Regions from separate parts of the Lysinibacillus sp. G01H genome, predicted to be linked through region 4. Evidence: riboswitches for the same ligand, from Rfam matches in the RefSeq annotation. Region 4 holds a riboswitch; each other region holds the start of a gene.

Region 1 (6,104 bases), 550 kb from region 4:
AGAATAATGAGAGATATCCTTCTCAAATTGAATACGCTCAAAATCCATCTTGCGCAGGATTGATTTAAATAACGTCTCATCAATACCATACTCTTCAATAAATTCCGATAACAATCCCTTTAAATGGGATGTATCCTGTTGAACATAGGAAATGACTAGACCTGAAGCTAACTTTATGGAGCCTGTATGTTGGATGGGCTTACCTAGAATAAGTTTTAACATACTACTTTTTCCGCTTCCATTTTTGCCATCTAAAACAACTCGATCCCCTTGTGCCACTTTGAAGCTAATAGGCTTATTCACGATATGGTTATCGTATTGAATGGATACATCTGTTACAGCAACCATTTCTTTAGATGAACATGATAATGGCTCTACTTTCAATGACTCAGTTTTTTCCACATTTTTTAGCAGCTTTGATTTTTCCTCAATAGCTCTTTGTTGTCTGGATTCCAGATTCTTTGCTCGTTTCATCATCTTAGCTGCTTTATGCCCGACAAAGCCTTTGTCCAGCTTTGAACCTGAATTGGTTGTGCCATTTTTGGAGGCTTCCACTTGATTAGACCATCCTACCGAACGCTTTGAGGATTGTTTTAATCTGTCGATATCTTTTTGCAGTCGTTGATTGGTTACTTCTTCGTGCTCCTGCTGTCGATCAAAATTTAACTTCCAAGAAGAATAGTTTCCACTTTGAACGTCAATATTGGCTCTATTGATCGATAGAATATGGTCAACGCAGCCATCTAAAAAGCTTCTGTCATGTGAAATTAAAATAAATCCTTTTTTCCTGCGAAGATAATCTGAAACCGTCTTTCGTGCATCCGTGTCTAGATGATTGGTTGGCTCATCAATTAATAAAAATTGACCCTCTGTCAAAAACAACGCAGCAATCAGCACCTTTGTTTGCTCGCCATTGGATAATGTTTTAAAAGGACGATACATGACCTCTGCATCTACATGTAGGTAAGCTATTTCACGTAGACATTCCCAATCCTCTGCCTGAGGACAAATTTCCTCAAATATTTCGTGGGTATATTTATTTGGATTTGAAACAGGGTAGGGGAAATAAGTAAAGTCTACAGAAGAGATGATTTTTCCGCTATACTCATATTTTCCTAATAACAACTGAAAAAATGTTGTTTTACCTCGTCCGTTTCTACCGATAAATCCAAGTTTCCAATCCGTATCGATTTGAAAGTTGACATTCTCAAAAATATTGTCAAAGCTGCTTGGATAAGAAAAAGTTAAGTTTTGTACTTGTATCATGGACATGATAATTCCTCCTTTGTATTACAACAGTTTACTTTTCATACAAAGTCGGTCTATCCATCTATGTTTTATTTCTCCGTATAAGCAGATGGATATTAACGACTTATACGGAGTGTTACATGCGTCACAATAGTTTCTGAATCGCTCATATTTTCCCTCTCCTTTATGGGTAAATGAAAGGTGCAAAATCAACTATGAAAGCAAGAAAAAATCCCTCCAATTGTGCATTGGAAGGATTAGTCTTTCACTGAATAAATACAATTTGCCATTTGTGTCATGACAAATACAATGCAAACTGATTGTTAAAAATGGATAGACTAACCCTATATTTTGTGTTTGAAATCATTCAATTCAAATGAAAATATAGTTTAGTTCTTCATTGTCCATTCATCAGTCCTCTCATAATTGTCTTTTTATAGTAACAAATTTTTTTACAGAATACAATGTAACCTTATTTTCAATTCTAAACTGTCATTATCTAACTGATGCCGCTAGCTACAAGTAGAAATAGAAAAGACATACATAGAGTAAAGTTGAAATTGCTTAGGACAAGCAATACAGCAATGATTAATTAACATTTTTAATTTAATAATTAATTTTATTTATTTTATAATTAAAAAAAATCAATTTTTATTATTTACATATTTAATTTCTTTGTTATATAATCAACTTAACTTAAAGGAAGGAGTTCACTATGGCTTATCAAGTAATCACAAATTGCCCTGTCTGTAGTAGAACATTAAAAATTACGAAGTTACAGTGTTCTCATTGTCACACGACCATTGAAAATGAATTTGAATTGTCGAAGCTAGCATCCTTATCACAGGATCAGCTTCATTTTGTGGAAGTATTTTTAACCTGCCGAGGAAACATTAAAGAGGTTGAAAAGGAACTGGGGGTTTCGTATCCAACAGTTCGAGGCAAGCTAAACGACATTATTTCATTCCTTGGCTATGCTCAAAAAAAGAAAAATGAAGTAGACGAGAAAAAAATTGTAAGCATGCTGGAAAATGGCGAAATCACAACAGATGAAGCGATAAAGCTCTTAAAAGACGAATAGGGAGGAACGGACCATGAAAGAGGAAATCACAAAAGTGTTAACCATGATTCAAGAGGGAAAAATTGATGCGGATAAAGGATCAGAGCTGATTCAAGTGCTACAACAGAAAGAAGAATCAGAGAACAAATTTGTGGAAAAAACAAAGTATTTAGAAAAAACATTAAAGGTTCGTGTTGTATCCACCGAAAATGATAATGTTACGGTAAACTTGCCGATTAAACTTGTCAAAGCCGTACTTATGGCAGGACACAGCATCGCTGCGAGTATTCCACAATCAGAAAAATACGTAAAAGATATCGACATCAATCTTCTTCTTGAAGCAATCGAAAATGAATTAGACGGACAAATTGTAGATATAAAATCAGCAAACGGGGATTCCGTTGCAGTCTTCATTGAGTAGAGGCGACGAATGATGCATGTAAAAGTGAAAGCAAAAGATGTTCGCTTTACAGTCCCAGTTCCCTATACCGTGCTAACCATTGTCCTCTCCATTTTAACTTCTAAATGGATTCAGCAACAAGCCAATAAGTGGACAAAGGCATACTTCGATCGAAAGAACATAGACTTTACCTTTCCGCTCATCGACAAAGAAATGCTAAAGCCGATTATCAAGGAACTACAAAATTATAAGGGACTCGTGCTAGTCGATGTCAAAGCTCAGGATGGGACTGAGGTTAAGATTAGACTATAATCCCAAAGATAGAATGGTTAGAGCATGTTATGATAAAAGCATGCTCTTTTTTAATGAGTGTCATTTGAAACGTGTAAGAGATGATAATTATTTCAGGATTTACATATAGAAGCTACTATTTTTCAATGGTACTTAAAATAGAACATTTCTTTCAGAATTCTAGATACATTTTGATAGATAAAGATGTTCATCGTTTAAAATAGATTTTTGATTTGGGTATAAATGATTAGTGGTAATCTACTTGGAACTACATAATTAAAAATACTGAATAATCCAAAAATAAAGAAGTTTAGAATCTTGATTTACTTTTCATTTGAAGGATGGTACACTTAAAACTATTGAACAACAACTATATATTGTGTTCGTTTTACAAAGGTACTACTATATGTAGTTTAAAAGGGAAGTTCGGTACAATTCCGACGCTGTCCCCGCAACTGTGAAGCTGACGATGATTGCAACCACTGTGCATTTGCATGGGAAGGGAATCAGAGAATGAAGCAAAGCCAGGAGACCTGCCTTTATAAAACAAATTTATCATTTCTTCGGGGATTAAGAGATGGGAACGTCAGTATTTTTGGTATGTTAACGTTTCCATTTAGCCTATCTCTCTAGAGGAGATAGGCTTTTTATTTTATGAAAAGAGGGATTTCTATGAAACTTTATACGAAAACAATTTGTCCAAAATGCCTATGGGTAAAATCTGAACTACAACGTGCAGGACTTGAAGCTGAAATTGTTAACATCGATCATGATGAACAGGCAAAGCAAACGATTATTGACGCAGGTTTTTTAAGTGTGCCTGTTTTAGAGATGAATGAAACTTTTATAGGAGATGTTCAGGAAATTGTTTCTCAAATTGAGTTGATTGCTCTATGATCGTTTACGCGAGTCGTACAGGTAATGTCCGAAATGTTGTATCCAAATTAAAGGCAGAATGTATCGAGCTCTCGGAGGAATTGCGATTGAACAAGCCCTATCTTTTAATTACCTACACAGATGGTTTAGGTGACATTCCAGCAAAGGTACAACGTTTCTTAGAAAAAAACAGGGATTTTTGTAAAGGAGTAGTTGCCAGTGGCAATAGTAATTTCGGCCATCATGTATTTGGCGCTGCTGGTGAGAAAATCGCCGCTACCTATCATGTACCCTTAGTAAGGAAATTAGATTTACGAGGTAATCAAACGGATTACGAAGCAATACAAACGTTTTATGAAACGAGGGTAATGAGATGAAAACCTATTTAAAGCTTAATAATGACGTACTGAATCGTTATAGTACAACTGGATTACTTGAGTTAGAAAAGGACCGCGAAGCTACGCGCCGCTACTTTTTAGAGTATGTTAACGTACGTTTGCGTTATTTTATAGATATTGAGGAAAAAATCCGCTATTTAGTTGATGAGGGCTACTATGAGAAAGCATTTATCGATATGTACGAGATGGAATTTATTAAGAAGCTGTACAAGAAAGCCTATGATTATAATTTCCGCTTCCCATCCTTTATGAGCGCAAGCAAATTTTATGATAGCTATGCTATGAAAAGTCGTGACGGGGAAGAGATCTTAGAAAAGTATGAGGATCGTATTGTCATTATTGCTTTGTATTTGGCGCAAGGAAACACAACTCTAGCAGAACGCTCTGTCGAAGCAATGATGGAAGCCTACCAGCCAGCGACACCAACTGCTTTAAATAGTGGTAAGAAAGCACGTGGTGAATTAGTCAGCTGCTTTAAGTTATCAATGGATGACTCCATGAATAGTATTGCCGAAAATATTGGCTATTGTTTAGAGCTATCACGCCTTGGTGGTGGAGTTGGGGTCAACTTAACAGATTTACGTCCTTTAGGTGATCCAATTAAAGAAATATTAAATCGTGCAAGTGGTGTCATCCCAGTAGCGAAACTGTTAGAAAATTCTTTCAGTTATTCGAATCAGTTAGGGCAACGAAATGGCTCAGGTGTTGTCTATCTAAATATTTTCCATGCAGACATAGAAAATTTCATATCATCAAAAAAACCAAATGCTGATGATAAAATTCGCCTCGCAACCCTTTCAACAGGGATTATTATACCTAGTATTTTCTTCGAACTGATGAAACGTGATAAGGATATCGTCTTGTTTAGCCCATACGATATTTTTAAAGAATACGGTAAACGTATGTCTGAGCTTTCCATTTCAGACATGTACTACGAGCTACTTGATAACCCAAAAATTCGTAAAATTAAACGTTTAAATGCACGGAAGCTTTATACAGAGGTGAAAAAAGCACAATTTGAATCAGGCTACCCGTTTGAAATCTTTGATGATAATGTCAATAAGGTACATCCTTTAAAAAATATTGGACGTGTCAAAATGTCCAATCTATGTACAGAAATTCTGCAAGTGCAAGAGACAAGTATCATTACGGATCAGGATCAACCAAATGACTATGGATTAGATGTATCGTGTAACTTAGGTTCCATCGATATCCATGCAGCAAGTAAAGTGAATGATTTCGGCGCATTAGTCGATACAGCGATGCACCTATTAACAAATGTATCGCAAATGACGCATATTAAAAATGTACCGTCTGTTGCAAAAGCCAATCAATTAATGCATTCTGTAGGGCTTGGCTGTATGAACCTCCATGGGCATCTGGTGACGGAGGGCATCCTGTACGGCTCTAAAGAGTCTATTGATTTCATGGATCACTTTATGGAAGCGATGAACTATTATTCACTGAAATCTTCGATGGAAATGGCAAAAGAAAAAGCTGCAACCTTCTATCGATTCGAGGACAGTGATTATGCATCTGGTAGCTATTTTGACCAATATATCAATAAAGCTGAGGAAGAATTGTCACCTGTTGTATTGAAGGCACTTGGCAATATTCCAATCATTACGAACAAGATGTGGGAAACGTTAAAGCAAGATGTGATGCAATATGGGCTATTCCATTCCTATCGTTTGGCTATTGCACCAACTGGTAGTATTTCATATATTCGTAGCTGTACGGCTTCAATCGCTCCATGTACAGAGCGCGTAGAGGTTCGTGATTATGCCGATAGTAGAACCATTTATCCAATGCCTCATTTAACAAATGACAA
Region 2 (6,104 bases), 1.3 Mb from region 4:
ATTGTCAAGGAGCTTGTACAAGCACATGGGGGAGAAATAAAGGTTAGAAGTGAAATCAATAAAGGGACTACTTTTGAATTATCATTTAAAGGAGTAGAAACGAATGAAAACGATTTTATGCATTGATGATGAACCAAGAATGTTAGATTTATTAACCCTTTATTTGGAACCACTATTTCTTTGTAGAGCAATGACTTCTATACAAGAGGCATTGGATTTTTTAGAAGAAGAACATGTGGATTTAGTTCTTTTGGATATTATGATGCCAGAGATGGATGGGTGGCAGGTTTGCCAGGAAATTAGGAAGTTTTGGGATGTTCCTATCATTATGCTTACTGCAAAAGGAGAACACGCTGATGTTGTAAAAGGTTTAAACCTTGGTGCTGATGACTACATTTTAAAGCCTTTTGATGAGGAAGAGTTGTTAGCACGCATACATGCTGTATTAAGAAGAACGATATCTGTAGAAAAAGTGATTAACTTTGAAGGGCTTTGTCTAGATCGAGAGTCCTTTGAAGTATATTTTCAACATAAGGCAATTCCATTAACACCAAAGGAATTTGCCATGCTCGCCCTATTTTTAGATTATCAAAATAGAGCATTTTCTAGAGAACACCTTATACATGCCGTTTGGGGATATGATGTAACGATTGAAGATCGTACCATTGATTCACATGTACGTAATTTACGAGAAAAATTAAGAAAAAGTGGTTTTCCTGCGGATGATTACTTGCAAACCGTTTGGGGCATCGGCTATAAATGGCATAAGTCTGCAAATAGAAAGCGAATGGAACATAAAAGCTAGAAATAACCTCTACCAGAATTGAAGGTAGAGGTTATTTCTATTATTTTGGACTAAGCTCTTCTTCTGTTACCCATTTATGATTTGTTACAGCTTCACCACTTGTAGTGGAAGTATAATCGACCATGTATACAGTTGTTTGCACAGCCTCGTCAATAAGGACAGTCGCATTTTCCATACCTTCCATATGTGTTGCGTCCGTTTTTACTTCTGTTCCAGGAGCCAGTGGTGCTTCTTGTGGGTCAATTAATTCTTCATGAATCACCCACTTATGCTTTTCTATTCGCTTTCCACCAGATGTAGGCTCATAGGAAATAACATAAGCAGTTGTATTATAGGCACCTACTATTGTTGCTTCTGCCCCTTTCATACCTTCCATATGTCCATCTGTAATAATGGCTGTGCTCCCTACAGGAAATTTCGGGTTTTCAGCTTTTTTTAATGTTACTGGTACATCGCCAGAACTTGAATGGTTCATTGTAGAATGATCCATTTTTTCAGAAGTTTCATTAGAAGTGGACGCTGGTTCTGTTTGATCCTCTGTACAAGCCGATAAACTAATTAGAGCGACTACTGATAATAGTCCGACTGACCATCTTTTATTGAATTTCATATGATATCCTCCTCACTATATGCTCCTAATGTAGCAAATAAATGTGCAGAAACGATGGATATGACCCTATGAAAAACATTTCTTTAGTCTGGCACAATTAGGTGGGGAGATATGCTATTGAATGGGCATGATCTTCAATGTTTTTTGTAATCTATGGGCGAAGATACCAGCAAAAATAGCTAAAATAATATCTTTTGGTAGTGGAGGAATCATCCAAAGCCAAGCGAGCTTATATGAAAAATTCTCTGGCGCACTTGCCCAAAGCTTATATGCAAAAAACATCCAATTTGTTCCTATCAAATAATTTATAGCCGTTGCTACCAAAGCAGCTACGATAAAACTTTTCTTTGTCCCGCTTCGTTCCACGATCAACCCTGCAACAAATGCCGCTAATATAAATGTAATAATAAACCCAAAGGTAGGGCTTAAAATTTGGCCAATTCCACCACCGAAACGAGCAAAGACAGGAGCTCCCGCCAATCCTACGCACATATAAATTGTACAGGCGAGCGCACCTTTTCTACTACCAAGAATAAGCCCTGCTAAAGTTGCAAAGAAGGTTTGAAGCGTAATGGGTACACCACCAACTACCATAAAGGGTGCAAAGGAAGTGATATTATCACCCACCATCATTAGCGTTGAAAACAATCCAATGTAGGTAATGTCAATAGTTCTTAACTTATGGTGACTATGTTGTGTAACAGTTGCCATGAATTTCACCTCGTTTTATAAGTTATTACTGCTAGTGTAAAAAACGAATGCTATTGTGTCAACCTTATTATTATTAATAGTTAACTCAAATATTGGGTTAAATAGAAGTAGACTATCTATCTATAAAAATGTATGATAGAACCGTCACAATTTTATAACTTCAAATACTATTGGTGTGACATTTTTGAATGTCACTTAAAAGGGAAGTCGGTGGAAGTCCGACGCTGTCCCGCAACTGTAACGAGGAATCCTATAATATGATTTGCCACTGTTTAAGAATGGGAAGGTAATTATAGGATAGTGAATCGAAGCCAGGAGACCTGCCATTTAGTAATACCTGTAATGCCCACGAGGATGCAAGCAATTACGGACAATAGCTGGATATTTTTCTGACTTTGTTTAATCTAGGGTATTTCTATGCGCATTTTCGCATGGGATACCTTTTTTTATTGCTTCATTCATCAATATTCAGTAGGAGTTTAAAACAGATGAATAAAAAATTTATGTTATTTTCCTTCGTACTTTTCATGGTATTAATTGTTTCAATGACCTTTGCTGTAATGGTTGGCTCAGTTTCAGTTACACCGTTATATGTATGGAAAGTTATTCTTTCTAAAATTCCTTTTATACAAACTTCGATCGAGCAAGATTGGAGTCGCTCTCAGGAAATCATCATCTGGCAAATAAGAGCACCTCGTGTTTTGCTAGCTGCTATAGTAGGAGCGGGGTTAGCCATTGCAGGGGCAGCCATTCAGGCACTTGTACGTAATTCTATTGCAGACCCGTATATTCTAGGGATTTCTTCAGGGGCAGCTGTAGGAGCTACTTCTGTGATTATTTTAGGAGCCTTGTCATTTTTAGGTATTTACGCTCTTTCAGTATCCGCATTTCTTGGTTCATTACTTGCCATTACACTTGTTTTTTTCTTATCACGTGTTGGGGGACGTGTCTCTATTTTCCGCTTGCTATTGGCAGGCATGGCTGTGTCCTTTATCTTAACGGCTATCTCTAACTTTATTTTAATGATGTCAAAGCAAGAAGGGGCCTTAAAGGCTGTTATGTTTTGGATGCTAGGTAGTTTAGCTGGAGCCAAATGGAATAGTATTGTGATTCCAGCCTTCGTATTCTTGGTTGTATTTGGGCTACTGTGGCTACACTATCGTAATTTAAATTTATTATTACTAGGAGAAGAGGCGGCAGTGACATTAGGCGTTAATCTTCAGCAATTCCGTATTCAGTTAATACTATTAGTATCTCTATTAACTGGTGTGCTTGTCGCAGTTAGTGGTTCTATAGGATTTGTGGGATTGATTATTCCCCATATTGTGCGTTTAATTGTGGGCTCAAACTATAAATATGTCATACCTATTAGTGCTTTAATAGGTGGAATATTCTTAGTGTGGGCAGATGCCTTTGCTCGAATCATTATTGCTCCTCAGGAAATGCCAATTGGTATTATTACAGCTTTTTGTGGGGGACCATTTTTCATTTGGCTTCTCCGTCGTAACAACTATTCTTTCGGTGAAGGAGATTAACGTCCATGACATTAGAAGCGAAACAAGTATCATTCTCCATTTACGATCAGCGTATACTACATGATGTAAGCATTCAAATAAAAGAAAAGCAATTTGTTGGATTAATTGGTCCTAATGGGAGCGGAAAATCAACATTGTTAAAAAATATGTATCGTCTCCTAAAACCTGAAAGCGGAACGGTAGTATTAAATGAGCAAGATATATTAAAGCAATCAAGTAAATCAATTGCGAAAAATTTGGCTGTTGTAAGCCAAGAGACACCCGTATTATTTGATTTCACTGTGCATGATTTAGTCAGTATGGGAAGAACACCACATAAAAAGCTGTTAGAGCTTGATCAAGAGAAAGATTTTCAAATTGTTAAAGAGGCTCTTAGGCAAACGGGCATATCGCATTTAGAGAAACGAAGCTTTAGTTCGCTTTCTGGTGGCGAGAAAAAGCGTGTCATGGTTGCAAGGGCACTCGCTCAACAAGCACAGGTATTAATATTGGATGAGCCGACGAATCATTTAGATATTCAACATCAACTTCAACTTATGGATTTAATTCAGACCTTGCATTTAACCGTAGTAGCAGCTTTACATGATTTGAATATCGCTGCTATGTATTGCGATCAAATTTACGTTTTACAGCAAGGGCGAATAGTTTGCCATGGTACACCAGAGGAAGTACTTACCCCAACAGTGCTACAAGATGTATTCGGTGTTTTTGCAGATATTCAAATACATCCACTGACAGGGAAGCCGTATCTTACATATGTTCCTGAACAGTTCACGAAGAGGTTTAGCCAAATATAGAAAGCGAGATCTTCTATTAGATACATAAAACATCCTTTAAGGAGTGACTGTATGCAAATAGCCTTTACGAAAATGCATGGTATTGGCAACAGCGATATCTATCTTGATCTTTTCCAGCATGATTACAAGGAAGATATCTTTTGTGAATTGGCTCAAAAAATGGCCAATGTCCATACTGGTATTGGCTCGGATGGATTGATTATTATCCAACCATGCCATATTAAATAAAATGAATACAGGACGCTTCCGATTTAAGAGTGGCGTCCTGTATTGTAGAGCCATTAAGATACTGCTTTTAAGCCTGCTACACCTATGATAATTGCTATGATACTGATAATACGTGATAAATTTTTAGATTCACCAAAGAAAATGATATTTACGAGTACAGCTCCAACAGTACCAATTCCTACCCAAACAACATAGGCAATACTTAACTGCAAATAGTTGAAGGATGCATATAAAAGGGCAAAGGACACACCAAAACCACCAATATATAAAATTAAGTTTCGTAATGTTTTCTGCTGACTATAGAAGCGTAAGCCAATCACACCTATAATTTCAGACAAAGCAGCTAAGATAATAAGTACCCAACCCATTATACATTCTCTCCTTCCGTTTGCACCTGCACTTTAGAGGAATTATCCGCTAATTTTAGACCAATCACACCTAATATTAAAATAATCATGAACAGTCCTTTAATGGCATTAAATTCTCCTTCGAAAATGAAAATATCCATTAATGTAGTACCGATTGCACCTGCTCCGGCGAAAATAGCGTAGACTGTACCAGTAGGTAAGCTCTCGCAAGCCTTCGATAAGAAATGAAAATCTATAGCAATGATTGTCACAATAATTATCCAATGCCACCATGAGCTTGCTACGTTAAAGCCAAATACCCAAAGCAATTCAAATAAACTTGTTAAAACGACGTACATCCATTCTTTTTTCATAAGTAAAATCCTTTCTATTAGGGAATGCAATGACTGACGTTCAGTCATTTTTGGAGTAAAAAAGAACGTCACTTTTATGGGTGACGTAGGCCAAGTGCGTGAGATAGGAAGTCTATAAGCTCAAGCTTGAGCAATTTCATTGTTTCATCCTTGCTATCGTCAAATAAATAAATTTGTTCAGCAGCAGATTCAATTAGACCAATCATCAGTTTAGCAGAACGTGTTGGGTCAATTGAATCACGTATCATTCCCTGTTGCTGGCCAGATAATAAGAAATGGCTCATCCATTCATAATAGGGTGCATATATATTTTCCCATTCTTTTAAATGCTCAGTTTGCGCAATACCTGCATAAATAAGTGCAACGATATCTCCATAATCTTTCGTGATTAAGAAAACCATTTCCACAACCTCTTCAAGTTGCTGTTCAAAGGGCTTATGACTTGAAATACCTTCATCTAAGGTAGCAATAATTCTTTCTACCATATTTTTTGCAATAGCTGGCATCACAGAAAGGCGTGATGGGAAATAAAGATAAAATGTTCCTTGAGCGATCCCAGCAGCTTTAACGATATCTGAAACCTTTGTTTTTTCTATTCCTTTTTCTCGAAAAACCTCAATGGCAGCTTGAATAATTTTTTCTTCTTTTGACATGCAATCCCTCACTTTTGCCTTACTTAATTATTATGTTATAGAAT
Region 3 (6,104 bases), 720 kb from region 4:
AACAAAGACGAATAGCTTTATGATGTACATGCCGACCAATCCGATTGTCTATGAGGTCAATGGAGAAGCGTATCACTTAATTACACGCATTGATTCTACACGCGCAAAGCCCAACCTTGACCGACTCTCATTGGAGCCAAAGCCTGTTTTAAGTGCCGCTCGTGTCAATGACTTATTATGCTCGATTGTTATGCGCTTTTACGAAACGTATTTACACGATTTAGCACCTCACCATGACAAACTCATCGCATTTGTACAGCAGGAATATGCCCAGTTTATTGCAGCAGTGCAAGCGTTAAATGATTATCATTTCAACTGGCATCCACGTGGCAACGGTCACGAGCTTTTACTGCAATTAATTGATCATCTACAACTATTAAAAAGTCAGCCAGGTAAGGTACTGATTGATTTTACGAACAAGCATGACTACGTGATAGTTGAACCCGCTTATTTGATAGACAAACCAACAAAGAAGGCTGTCGGTGCACTATAAAACCAAGCCCTCCATTTTTTGGAGGGCTTGTTTTGATCTTGCGCTATGAATATCCGCGAAAGCAGGAAAAATACCCGCGCTAGTGCGACGAATACCCGCGAAAGCAAGCAATGCCTTCACGCGAACAAAATCTCCCCATCCTACAGGCAATGCATGGCTGCCTGTGCTTCTTGCCATGGAACCGAATATCCTTTGCCCTTTGCACAAAAGATACTAGAGGAACTATACTCAGGGTCTGCATTTTTATCGTAGCCAATCTGTGCAATCACATCCTCTGTATTATGGCACACATCATAGCCATCAAATTGGAGAGTGAGTGCACCTTTCCCATTTGTATAGGCGGCAAAGGTTGTACTGTAGCTCATTAAAGTGGCAACAGGCGCACGACCTGTTAGGATAACATCCGTTTCGGATAAAATCGGGTCATCGAATGTGCCTGCTGCTTGCTGAATATCATTCATCATACGGCCGATAAAGTCGTTTGAAGCCTTCATTTTAAAGCGATAATAGGGTTCAAGTAGGACATTTTGTGCCTGCTCCAGCCCCTGACGCAGTGCACGGAAACTGGCTTCGCGGAAATCTCCCCCCGATGTATGTTCATTATGCCCGCGACCTGTTAGAAGTGTAAAATGAATATCTGTTACAGGGAAGCCTGTCAGTAGCCCATGATGGTCACGCTCAAACAGATGCTTTTCAACAAGGCGCTGATTGCCTAAAGATAAATGATCTGCATGACAGGCATTGCTGAAGGTATTACCTGTTCCACGTGGATTTGGCTCCATTAATAAATGAACTTCGGCATAATGCTTGAGGGGCTCGAAATGACCATAGCCTGTTACGGGGGTCGCAATGGTTTCCATATATAAAATTTGCGGCTCACCAAAGGAGACAGCTATTGAAAAACGCGTCATGAATACCTCTGTCAGGACCTCTAATTGAATGACACCCATAATATGCACATGGATTTCCTGAAATTTTTCCAGCCAGACCACACGCAAGGACGGCTCTTCTGCTTCGAGTAAACGGAAAAACTGGAGCACTTCCTTGATATGCTGATCGCCCTCATATTGAACCTTTGCCTGTAAGGTTGGGACAAGCTCATAGGGCTGGGATAGCATCGTTGTACCGATTCGATCCCCAATGTTTGCCTGGCTCAGCCCTTTGACAGCGAAAATTTCTCCCGCCTCTACCTGTTGAACGGTCTCATAGCGACTGCCGTTATAAAGGCGAATTTCAGTTACTTTTTCTGTTACTTCGCTAAATGAAAATTCATCACGCACATGCAATGAACCCTTGACCGCCTTCATAAAGGTTAAACGCTGGTGACCATCATGACGAATTTTAAAAACCTCTCCCTCAAACGGGGCAACCTTGTCAAAATCGGTACTCGTTAACAGCGGGAGCTGGTCAAGAAATTCCTGAATGCCCTCATCCTTTAAGGCAGAGCCAGCAAAGCAAGGGAAGGCACATTCATTTTTAATCATTCCCTGTAACTGAGCAAGACACTGTTCATGCTCCAATGACTCATTCAGAAAGGCATCAAGCAATTTTTCGTCGCGCTCCGCTAGCCATTCCATGATGCTATTTGACACATAGTCTGCTCGCAGTGGCTCATCGATGAACAATACATGCTGTGAGCAATCTTTGCGAAGCTGCCTGATGACAGCCTCCACATTGGCACCTTCACGATCTATTTTGTTGATAAAGAAGAAGGTAGGGACATGGTATTGACGTAAAAGTTGCCATACTGTTTCTGTATGGCCTTGTATCCCTTCGACAGAGCTAATGATCATAATGGCATAATCCATCACACGAATGGCACGCTCCATCTCAGGGGAGAAATCGACATGCCCTGGCGTATCAATCAATGTGTATGTATCATCGCCAATGCGCATACGCCCCTGCTCGGCAAATATCGTAATGCCTCGTCTGCGCTCCAGCTCGTGATTATCAAGAAAGGTATCCTGATGATCAACTCGACCACGGGCTTGGATACTATTTGTATGAAAAAGTACTTGCTCAGAAAAGGTCGTTTTCCCTGCATCCACGTGCGCAAGTACACCAATTGTTTTGTACATAAGAAATCCTCGTTTCTATAGAATGCTATCTTTTTATTGTAACAGAATACTAGCTTCTATATTTCTTGTAAAATAGTTCGTCTTTATGTCGAAATAGTGCTAATATAATGATGATTATACTTTTAGTGTCATACTACTGATTGCGCGATAAATATTCTTCTGCTAGTCTATCAATAGTATTGACCATTATAGAACGTATTGGTGCAAATGGCATTTGTCATTTGCTTAAAAGGGAAATCGGTGCAATTCCGATGCTGTCCCGCAACTGTAAATGGGGAGTCTATACAGCATGCCACTGTAGTGAAACTATGGGAAGGCGTATAGATGATGAACCTAAGCCAGGATACCTGCCAGTATGTATTTTTTGACTAAGAACCACGAGGATGGGGATAGTGATACAGGTAATATACCGTTATTTCACTATGCTACTCTCTTGGCGACAAGAGGGTTTTTTTTATGCCCTTCCAAACACCTGGGTAGTAAAGAAATCTCTGATTTCTTTCTATATTTTAACAACAAAGGAGAAAAGGACATGAAGAAATGGAAAAGTATATGGCTAATGATGATCATTGCCTTGGTCGCTGTTTTAGGGGCTTGTAATGCAAAAGACAAAACGGAATCAGCAGCACAAGGTGAAAAGGTTGAGCCATCTGAGGCGGCAGCCGAAGTAACCATTGAAAACAATGACACAAGTCAAACATATACGGAAGCACCAACAAAAGCGATTAGCTTAAATCAGCATGTGACAGAAATTATGCTAGCACTTGGCTTAGAGGATTCTATGGTAGGGACAGCTTACTTAGATGATAAAATCTATGAGCCACTGCAAGAGGCATACGACAAAGTCCCTGTGCTTTCCGATCAATACCCAACGAAGGAGCAAGTCATTGATGCCGAGGCAGATTTCCTATATGCAGGCTGGAAAAGTGGCTTTGGCGAAAAGGGTGTAGGCACACCAGAAGAGCTTGAAGAATTAGGCATCCATACGTATTTACATACGGCTTCCAACATGACAAAGCCAACATTAGAGGATATTTTCACTGATATTCGCCATATCGCGAAGATTTTCCGTATTGAGGATCGTGGCGAAGCTTTAATTGAGCAAATGACGAAAGATGTAGAGGCAGTACAAGCTAAATTACCAAAAGATAGCGAAAAATTACGTGTTCTTGTGTTTGATAGCGGTGAAAAGGATGTATTTACAGCTGGTCAAAACTTTATGAATGAGCTGGTGACAATCGCGGGTGGTCAAAATATCTTTGGTGATGTGGAATCAGGATGGACAACTGTGTCGAAGGAAGATGCAGTAGACCGCAACCCAGAGGTAGTTGTCGTGATTGATTACGGTGAAACAACGGCAGACCAAAAGATCCAATTCTTAAAAAATGATCCAGCATTGAAGGAGATGGAAGCGGTCAAAAATGAGCGCTTTGTCATCCTGCCACTTTCAGCAGCGTCTGAAGGGGTTCGTGCAGCAGAGGCCATTGAAATTTTAGCCAAGGGCTTCTATCCTGAAAACTTTTAATCCATTCGAGCTAGCGTTTTGCTAGCTCCTTTTTTATAAGGAGCGATAAAAATGAACGCATTTCAAAAAAATGTACCAGATCAAACATTTGAAACACTAAACCGTCATGGTGAGTTTACCCGTCTAGCCGTTAGCCCGGGCATTATTAATAAGCATTATACGCCTGCACAATTCCAAAAAATAGCCGAAATTGCTGGCGAAAAGGGGGCGATAAAATATTCTGCTTCCTATAGTATACTCGTATCCATACCAACGTGCGATGCCACAGAAGCGGTGCAAGCCTTACAGGAAGCAGGTCTTTATGTTGCTCCCTCTGGTTCAATCATAGCCATGAAGGCCTGCGATTTTTGTGATGGGGAGAAAATGGAGGCTGCGCCGATAACCGAACAGCTCTATCATGCTATAGAGGGGATGAAGGTACCTGCAAGAGTGCGTGTCAATATTAATGGCTGTGCATCAGCTTGCTACAATGCAGTCTATGATGATATTGGACTCGTTTACCAACAAAAAAGCTTTGATGTCTATTTAGGGGCAGTACCGATGGGAGCAAAGGCACAGGCTGGTACGTTATTCGCTAAGAGGGTAGACGTCACACAAATTGAAGATTTTTTACTGCACCTGATCAACCTATATAAGGAGCATGCTCGCCCAAATGAGCCCTTTTACAAATTTTATCGCAGAACAAAGTCCGCAGAATATTGGGAACTAGTAAAAAATTCAATTAAATAGCAGGAATATTACTTAGGGTGTCGAAGTATTGTAGTAAGGCACAGAAAATTACAATACAAAGGAGCAAGAACATGACATCGAAACAAGGGATTCAACCAGAAGATCTTTATCGCTTAAAATCAGTAGCAGATCCACAGCTTTCACCAGATGGGACAGAGGTAGTTTATGTAGAGACTCGTATGGACGAGAAGAAAAATGACTATATATCGAATTTGTTTTACATAAACTTGAAGGACAAAACACCACAGCAATGGACATTTGGTGAAGATAGAACGAGTTCCCCTGTTTGGTCACCAGATGGCAGTCAAATTGCATTTTTGTCAACGAGAACAGGTAAGTCACAAATTTATGTTCTTTCGAAAGCAGGTGGAGAGGGAAAACAGGTGACACATTGTAAAAATGGAGCGACATCCCCTGTCTGGTCACCATGTGGCAAGAAAATTGCTTTTTCAGTCGTGCTAGGGAAAGATGAAACCATCCTAGATAAAGCGGAGGATGAGAAGAAAAAGGATAAAGAACTAAAGCCACTAGAAATCGAGAAAATGAAACACAAATCGGATGCTGGTGGATTTATTGATATGGAGCAGTTTACCCATATTGCCATTGTCAATGTGGAATCAGGAGAGCTAGAACAAGTGACAGAAGGCAAAGAGTACTTCCATCTGGGTACTTGGTCGCCAGATGGCAAATACCTTACGTATTTAGCAGATAAAGCGGAGGATTTAGATTTCTCATTCAATGTGGATATCTATTTATTGGAGTTTGAAACGAAACAGAGTCACAAGCTAACAGAAGGTTCGGGAGCATATTACCAAACGGCTTGGTCTCCGAATAGTCGCTATCTTTCTTTTGTAGGAGGAGAACGTGAATTTGAAAATGCCACACAAGCGAAGCTTTGGATTTATGACATGGAGCAAAAACTACTAAACTGTGTAACAAGTGAATTTGATGCGCCTGTCGGTGATTTTGTCATCGGTGATTTCCTGCAAGGTGTAGCGTCACCACGTGTGCAATGGATGAATGATAATCATAGCTTCTACTTCCAAGTCACAGATCACGGCAATGCGGCGATCTATTACGGAAATGTAGATGGCGAAATTTACCCAGCTATCCATGATGATCAATATGTTTATGGCTTCTCACTTGATGCGCAAAACGATCAGGCTATTGTGGCTATTAGCACAACGACCAATCCAGGCGATCTGTTTTATGTGAACCTAAAAACGGGTGACACAGAACAGTTGACGTCCATTAATGAAGAATTTTTAAAGACCAAAAC
Region 4 (6,104 bases):
CGATTACTCTTGTGTTTTCTAAGCCCTGTAAAACCTTCGTAAATGTAGCGAGTGTTTTACTTCCTGTCGTTAGCATAATGACACCGCGTTTTTCTGCAGCTAGCTGAGCTGCCTCCTCATAATCCTTTACAACAGTAATCAAAGGATGGGCATAATGTTCATGAGCTCTTTCATAGCGAATATAAGGAATCTTTGCCTGCTCTGCCGCTGCCATCGCATTTTTAGAGGCTTCCTCCGCAAATGGATGAGAAGCATCTACCACCAATCGATAGCCCTGCTCGGTCATGATGGTCGCCATTTCCTCAGCGGTCAGTCTACCGATTAAATGTGGCAGGCCAACGTCAGCAAGACTAGAGGCTGCCGATTCAGTGACGACCGTAGCGGTTACTGCATAACCTGCACGTTGTAATGCTAGGGCTAGATCCCTTGCATCACTTGTCCCTGCTAACATGAAAATCATTTTACCGGCTCCTCTTCATGATGATGGTCATGGTCATGATCGTGATGGTCATGATGGTGATCGTGATGATGCGCATGATCGTGATGCGCATGTCCATGATCGTGATCATGATGGTGATGATGATGTGCATGTCCATGTACTGCCGCATAGGCACGATAATCTTCTAGATCTTGCATACCTGTTGATGTACCGTTGATTGCCTGTTCAATACGCTCTAATAAAACATTTTGTAAACGCTCATGGTAGCCAAAATAGTTAGCAATTTGTATATCACAATCTGGATAAAGTTCAGTAAACTTCTCACACATACAATGCATGCGTTCCATCAAAATGCCTGTGAATAAAAAGTATGGTAACATGATGATTTTTTTTGCACCTAGTTTGACACAACGTTCAATTCCTTCTTCAACTCGTGGATCTGTGACACCCATAAAAGCACTTTCTACGTATTTTACAGGTAGTTTTTCCCATAGAAGTCGTGTGATCTTATAAAAATCACCATTAGCAGATGGATCACTGCCACCTCGTGCAATCAATAAAATCGCTGTTTCTTCCTGCTCTTGTTCTGAATTAAAGCCAATTTCAGCTAGGCGATCTTGTAAAATGGCAAAGATTTCATCATGGATACCAATTGTTTGACCATATGTGAAGGTAATCGTTGGATAATGCTCACGCGCATGCTCGATTTCCGCTGGAATATGCAGTTTTGAATGGCCTGCATGTAGTAAAATGATTGGTATTACATGCACCTCTGTAGCTCCCTTTTTCACACAGTTTGTAATACCTTCTTCGATGTTCGGTGAAGCAAATTCAAGGAAACAAGTTTCCACTAAAAATTGTTCATCAATACGCGGTGTCATTTGTTCGATAAATGTACGAACCTCATCATTTCCTGCTGCTAAACGGCTCCCATGGCCGACAAATAAAATAGCTTTCATCTCTCTACTCCTTACTAGTCGCCGCACGGAGCCGGCTCTACTTTTATTTTGGAAGACATATCTTGATACGTAAAATGCAGTATCTTTTTCACACGTTTAAAATATTTAAATAAGCGTTCATTTGGATGAGCATTTGCTTTATATTCTTCAATAATATCTGTAATGAGTGGAATCAGCTGCTCGGGCTCCAGCCCTTCTACAACAGGCTGTGCTGCGTGAGCCGTACGACCGACTGGTTTTGCTCCAATAAAGACATCAAATTTACTTTTGCGGTAGACGATGCCAATATCATCAAATACAGCCCGATAACATGCCATACCACAGCCATTAAAGCCGATATTTAATGTCTTCGGTAAGGACATACCGCCTAGTTTTTCTTGTAATTCCTCTGCATATGGTATCGAATCAGCCTTTTCACCGTAGCAAAAATCACAAGCCTTCAGTGATAGCACATCACCAATCGGGGTTAATAAAAATCCTACTTCCTGTAATTTCTCTGTGATCTGTTCAGGGGCAGTCGTTGGTATTTTCAAATGAATTTGATGATCTGGTGTGTATTCCATCGTCCCCTCCTCCCCAACAACCTCTGCTAACGTCATCATTTGCTGGGGAGTAAAAAATTTATTGGCTACTCCAGGGCTTACTGCTAGTTCAAATATAGATTCTATTTTTTGCTGTACAAGCTTCGGTGTTACTTTGACTGCGCTTGTCCCTTTTACCATTGCGAGTGCCGCTGTAGCCATTTCAAGAGCTGTTTTTTTCGGCTTTGACGTAGCGGCTATACTGGGTTTGTTAAATCGTCCCGCATTAGGGTCAGCCGTAAAGTCATTTCGCGCTGTTCCTGTCTCTTGGTTCATTGCCCAAGGTTCATTTTCTTCGCGTAAACGTTGATGAGGACGTAATGGCTGTTTTTCTTCACCTAGGGTATATTTACGTTGGTAACCGCGTGGCGTGATCATCTTATTGTCATAGAAAAATGTTGATGAATTCCCGATAATAACTGTTGTCAGCATACCAATATCATGTTCTAGCATTTCTGCTAGTGTTGTCATGGTCACTTCTTGACGTTCTCGATAGGCACTTTTCACCAGCCCTACTGGTGTGTCTGGCGAACGATATTCTAAGAGAATTCGCTGAGCCTCGACAATTTGTCTTGTTCGACGACCACTTTTAGGATTGTATAAAGCAATGACAAAGTCTGCCATTGCAGCTGCCTCGACACGCTTTGCAATTAAATTCCAAGGTGTTAGATGGTCACTCAAGCTGATTGTACAAGCATCGTGCATAATGGGTGCACCAAGTATGCTAGCGCATGAATTAATCGCAGAAATCCCAGGAACAATTTCTACTTCAATTCCTGTTGCTTCTGTCCAGCCTAGCTCAATTAACACCTCATATACTAATCCCGCCATACCATAGACGCCTGCATCACCACTCGAAATCACCGAGACGATGCTCCCTGCTTCTGCTTGACGAACGGCTTCCTGTGCACGCGACACTTCTTCTGTCATGCCTGTACTAACAATCGATTTTGCACTTACTAAATCTTGAATCAGCTCTACATAGGTTTTGTAGCCTATAATCATATCACTTTGTTGTAATGCCTCTACTGCACGTGTCGTAATATGCTTAAAATCTCCAGGTCCAAAGCCTACTACGAAAATTTTTCCTTTTTGCGCCATGTTGTTACCCCTCTTTCACCTTTTCGATCCCTTTAATGGCAGTTGTTTGAGCAGTACGCTGTAATGTACCTTCATGAAGTGTAAAGACATGTTCGTTGTATAAGGATTCATGATATAAATCTTGTACTAGTGTTCTAGCATGCTCTGTTGATGGCACACGATACCAGTTTCCTTGGGGGTAGGCAATTACCACACAAGCATCCTTGCATCGTCCATTACAGCGCGTTCTTGTCGTATGTATTTCTTGATCGAGTGCTTGCCGCTGTATCTCATCTCGAATGGCTAAGGTAATTTCCTCCCCATCCTTTTTCATGCAGCTACTGCCATTGCAAATAAAGAGATGTGTTTTCATCCCCTCTAAATTCCAAGTTGTCATCTTCTGTCTCCCCTCATTTGCTTTTTGGAAAAAGAAAAACCTTTACTCTATAACGAAGAGTAAAGGTTTTGTAGAAGCCAAATAAAAACGAATAGCATGAAATACAGGTACTCGCTTTCGCTTCAACTTCTCCCTCCGAAAAGTTTGCATGCACAATCAAATAAGCAGGTTTCCTGACTTAAGCTTCATTTTACTATCGCACCTTCCCAAGTTTGCACCAGTGGCTTTGCGATTTCATCAGCTATTACAGTAGCGGGGGCTGTATTGGATTTTCACCAATTTCCCTATTATCTCGAGCTATTCGAGCACTTATTGACGTTTTATATGAAATTTTTATTAGAATTTTAAATAGAAAACTGTCTTTATCATATCTTATTTTTTTAAAATTTCAATATTTCTTTAAAAATTTATGACAAATTTATCAATTTTGAATGGAACTAGGTATGAAATTTATACAATCTATATAATTTGCCCATAAATCGTTATCAGAATATTCGCCATTGACCTTTAATTATAAAAATTTATAAAAGGTATAGCATATTTATGGAAATTCATGTTACACTTTGTCGTGAAATCTCACAATTTGAATGTTTTTCGGTGCAAAGTGCTTGTCATTTTGCTTAAAAGGGAAGCCGGTTTGAGTCCGGCGCGGTCCCGCCACTGTAATAGGGAGCTTTATAGAATATGTCACTGTCCAACGGATGGGAAGACCTATAAAGCATTGAACTAGAGCCAGGAGACCTGCCGAAAAATAAGTGATCGTTTCAGCCTACGAGGATAGGTGTGCGGCTTAGCAGATGAGAATGTTATTTGCTTTTTTAGCTATGCACTTTTCCACCAGTGGAGAAGTGCTTTTTTTAATTACGCACGCAATCTTCTAAAAATCTACTAATTAGTTAGGAGGAAAGCTTTTTGAAATTTTCATGGTGGAAACTTAGTTATTTTTTACTGGCCTTTTTAATCGTGCCAAAACGTGCCTTTGCCATGCATATCATGGAAGGTTTTTTACCAATCGAATGGGCTATTTTTTGGTGGGTCATCTCTATTCCATTTATCATTCTAGGATTGCGTTCTATTCGAAAAACCGTTGATGAAAATCCTGAAACAAAAATGCTTTTGGGGCTTTCAGGAGCCTTTGCCTTTGTGCTATCCGCCTTAAAAATCCCTTCTGTTACAGGTAGCTGCTCTCACCCAACTGGTGTAGGACTTGGGACAGTACTCTTTGGCCCTCTAGCAATGAGTGTAATTGGAACAATCGTTTTATTATTTCAATCTTTATTATTAGCTCATGGAGGAATTACAACTTTAGGGGCTAATGCCTTTTCTATGGCTATTGTTGGTCCTTTTATTGCTTACTTTGTCTTTAAAGGTGCTCAAAAAGTAGGCTTGTCATTTTCACTAGCCGTATTCTTTGCAGCTATGCTTGGTGATTTAGGTACATACATTGTGACTTCTGTACAACTAGCACTAGCCTTTCCTTCAGAGGTTGGAGGCTTTATGGCATCCTTTACAAAGTTTGCAGGTATTTTTGCCTTAACTCAAATTCCTTTAGCAGTGAGTGAAGGAATTTTAACGGTCATAGTGATGAATTTCTTAAAAAAATACAATATTAGCGAACTAAAAACTTTACGTGTTTTCTCAACAAAGGAGGCACATTAACAGATGAAAAAAAATTTATTGTTATTAGCAATTGTTGTGTTATTAGCCATCATTCCCTTGTTCATACAAAAAGGTGCTGAATTTGGTGGTGCTGATGGAGAAGCAGAAGCAGCTATTGGTGAAATCAATGCGGAATATGAGCCATGGTTTGAAAGTCTATGGGAGCCACCAAGTGGTGAAATCGAAAGCTTATTATTCGTGCTACAGGCAGCTATAGGTGCTGGCTTTATTGGCTACTTCATCGGCTATATGCGTGGCAAACACAAAGAAGGTTAACCATTATGTTACTCATTGATAAGTATGCCTATCTGAATAAGCTAGCGGCCGTTCATCCGCTAGAAAAAATGATATTTTCACTTGGATTACTTCTCATAACGCTCATCATGAGAGATGAACGACTTTCACTCATTACATTTTTTGTAATGAGTGCTTTTATCATTTTAGGTGCCAAAATTCCGCTTACATACTATGGCAAACTATTATTGCTACCTGGCTTTTTCTTATTAACAAGTCTTGTATCTATTTTACTTTCTTTTACATCATCAACGAATACACTCCCTGCCCATATTTGGTCGTTTACATGGAGGAATTGGACTGTTTTTATTGGGAACGCAAGTGTGTTATCAGCGCAACAGCTGTTCTTTATTGTCCTTGGCAGCATTAGTTGTTTATACTTTTTAATTCTAACTACTTCCGTACAAGGAATATGTTATGTGCTACGACAATGGCGACTCCCCTCTTTATTAGTGGAGCTCGTCGAACTAACCTATCGTTTTATTTTTATGTTTTTAGAAAGTATGCAAAATATACATCTCGCCCAGCAAGCACGTCTCGGCTATCATTCACCGATGCAATGGCTACGCTCTGTCTCCATGCTTATTATGGCATTATTTGTGGAAATGTTTCAACGTAGCCGGGAGCTCAACAACGCCATGCAATCACGTGGAGGCGAGGCTGTCTACTGGCAAGATATGGGCTCTTATAGCAAG

The links. Region 4 has a riboswitch for cobalamin ahead of PSR12_RS14565 (energy-coupling factor ABC transporter permease). Riboswitches for the same ligand answer to the same signal wherever they lie in the genome.
Region 1: another riboswitch for cobalamin. It lies ahead of PSR12_RS11630 (glutaredoxin family protein); the one in region 4 lies ahead of PSR12_RS14565 (energy-coupling factor ABC transporter permease).
Region 2: another riboswitch for cobalamin. It lies ahead of PSR12_RS20965 (FecCD family ABC transporter permease); the one in region 4 lies ahead of PSR12_RS14565 (energy-coupling factor ABC transporter permease).
Region 3: another riboswitch for cobalamin. It lies ahead of PSR12_RS10755 (ABC transporter substrate-binding protein); the one in region 4 lies ahead of PSR12_RS14565 (energy-coupling factor ABC transporter permease).

Annotation. Positions count from the first base shown of each region.
Region 1 covers NZ_CP118397.1:2,299,383-2,305,486, forward strand. The annotation lists gene PSR12_RS11610 (Lsa family ABC-F type ribosomal protection protein) at 1-1,272, opposite strand, end outside; gene PSR12_RS11615 (DUF2089 domain-containing protein) at 1,964-2,329, shown strand; gene PSR12_RS11620 (SHOCT-like domain-containing protein) at 2,343-2,729, shown strand; gene PSR12_RS11625 (hypothetical protein) at 2,739-3,020, shown strand; cobalamin riboswitch at 3,377-3,554, shown strand; gene PSR12_RS11630 (glutaredoxin family protein) at 3,672-3,896, shown strand; gene nrdI (class Ib ribonucleoside-diphosphate reductase assembly flavoprotein NrdI) at 3,893-4,252, shown strand; gene nrdE (class 1b ribonucleoside-diphosphate reductase subunit alpha) at 4,249-6,104, shown strand, end outside.
Region 2 covers NZ_CP118397.1:4,118,236-4,124,339, reverse strand. The annotation lists gene PSR12_RS20985 (sensor histidine kinase) at 1-126, shown strand, start outside; gene PSR12_RS20980 (response regulator transcription factor) at 104-805, shown strand; gene PSR12_RS20975 (YdhK family protein) at 846-1,415, opposite strand; gene PSR12_RS20970 (biotin transporter BioY) at 1,530-2,126, opposite strand; cobalamin riboswitch at 2,281-2,468, shown strand; gene PSR12_RS20965 (FecCD family ABC transporter permease) at 2,615-3,661, shown strand; gene PSR12_RS20960 (heme ABC transporter ATP-binding protein) at 3,667-4,458, shown strand; gene PSR12_RS20955 (hypothetical protein) at 4,510-4,686, shown strand; gene PSR12_RS20950 (DMT family transporter) at 4,740-5,054, opposite strand; gene PSR12_RS20945 (DMT family transporter) at 5,054-5,407, opposite strand; gene PSR12_RS20940 (TetR/AcrR family transcriptional regulator) at 5,482-6,060, opposite strand.
Region 3 covers NZ_CP118397.1:2,132,033-2,138,136, forward strand. The annotation lists gene PSR12_RS10745 (hypothetical protein) at 1-493, shown strand, start outside; gene PSR12_RS10750 (elongation factor G) at 634-2,571, opposite strand; cobalamin riboswitch at 2,754-2,940, shown strand; gene PSR12_RS10755 (ABC transporter substrate-binding protein) at 3,104-4,096, shown strand; gene PSR12_RS10760 (precorrin-3B methylase) at 4,148-4,825, shown strand; gene PSR12_RS10765 (S9 family peptidase) at 4,897-6,104, shown strand, end outside.
Region 4 covers NZ_CP118397.1:2,850,450-2,856,553, forward strand. The annotation lists gene cobK (precorrin-6A reductase) at 1-460, opposite strand, end outside; gene PSR12_RS14550 (sirohydrochlorin chelatase) at 457-1,398, opposite strand; gene cobJ (precorrin-3B C(17)-methyltransferase) at 1,413-3,080, opposite strand; gene PSR12_RS14560 ((2Fe-2S) ferredoxin domain-containing protein) at 3,085-3,456, opposite strand; cobalamin riboswitch at 3,603-3,784, opposite strand; cobalamin riboswitch at 4,035-4,219, shown strand; gene PSR12_RS14565 (energy-coupling factor ABC transporter permease) at 4,369-5,115, shown strand; gene PSR12_RS14570 (energy-coupling factor ABC transporter substrate-binding protein) at 5,119-5,391, shown strand; gene cbiQ (cobalt ECF transporter T component CbiQ) at 5,397-6,104, shown strand, end outside.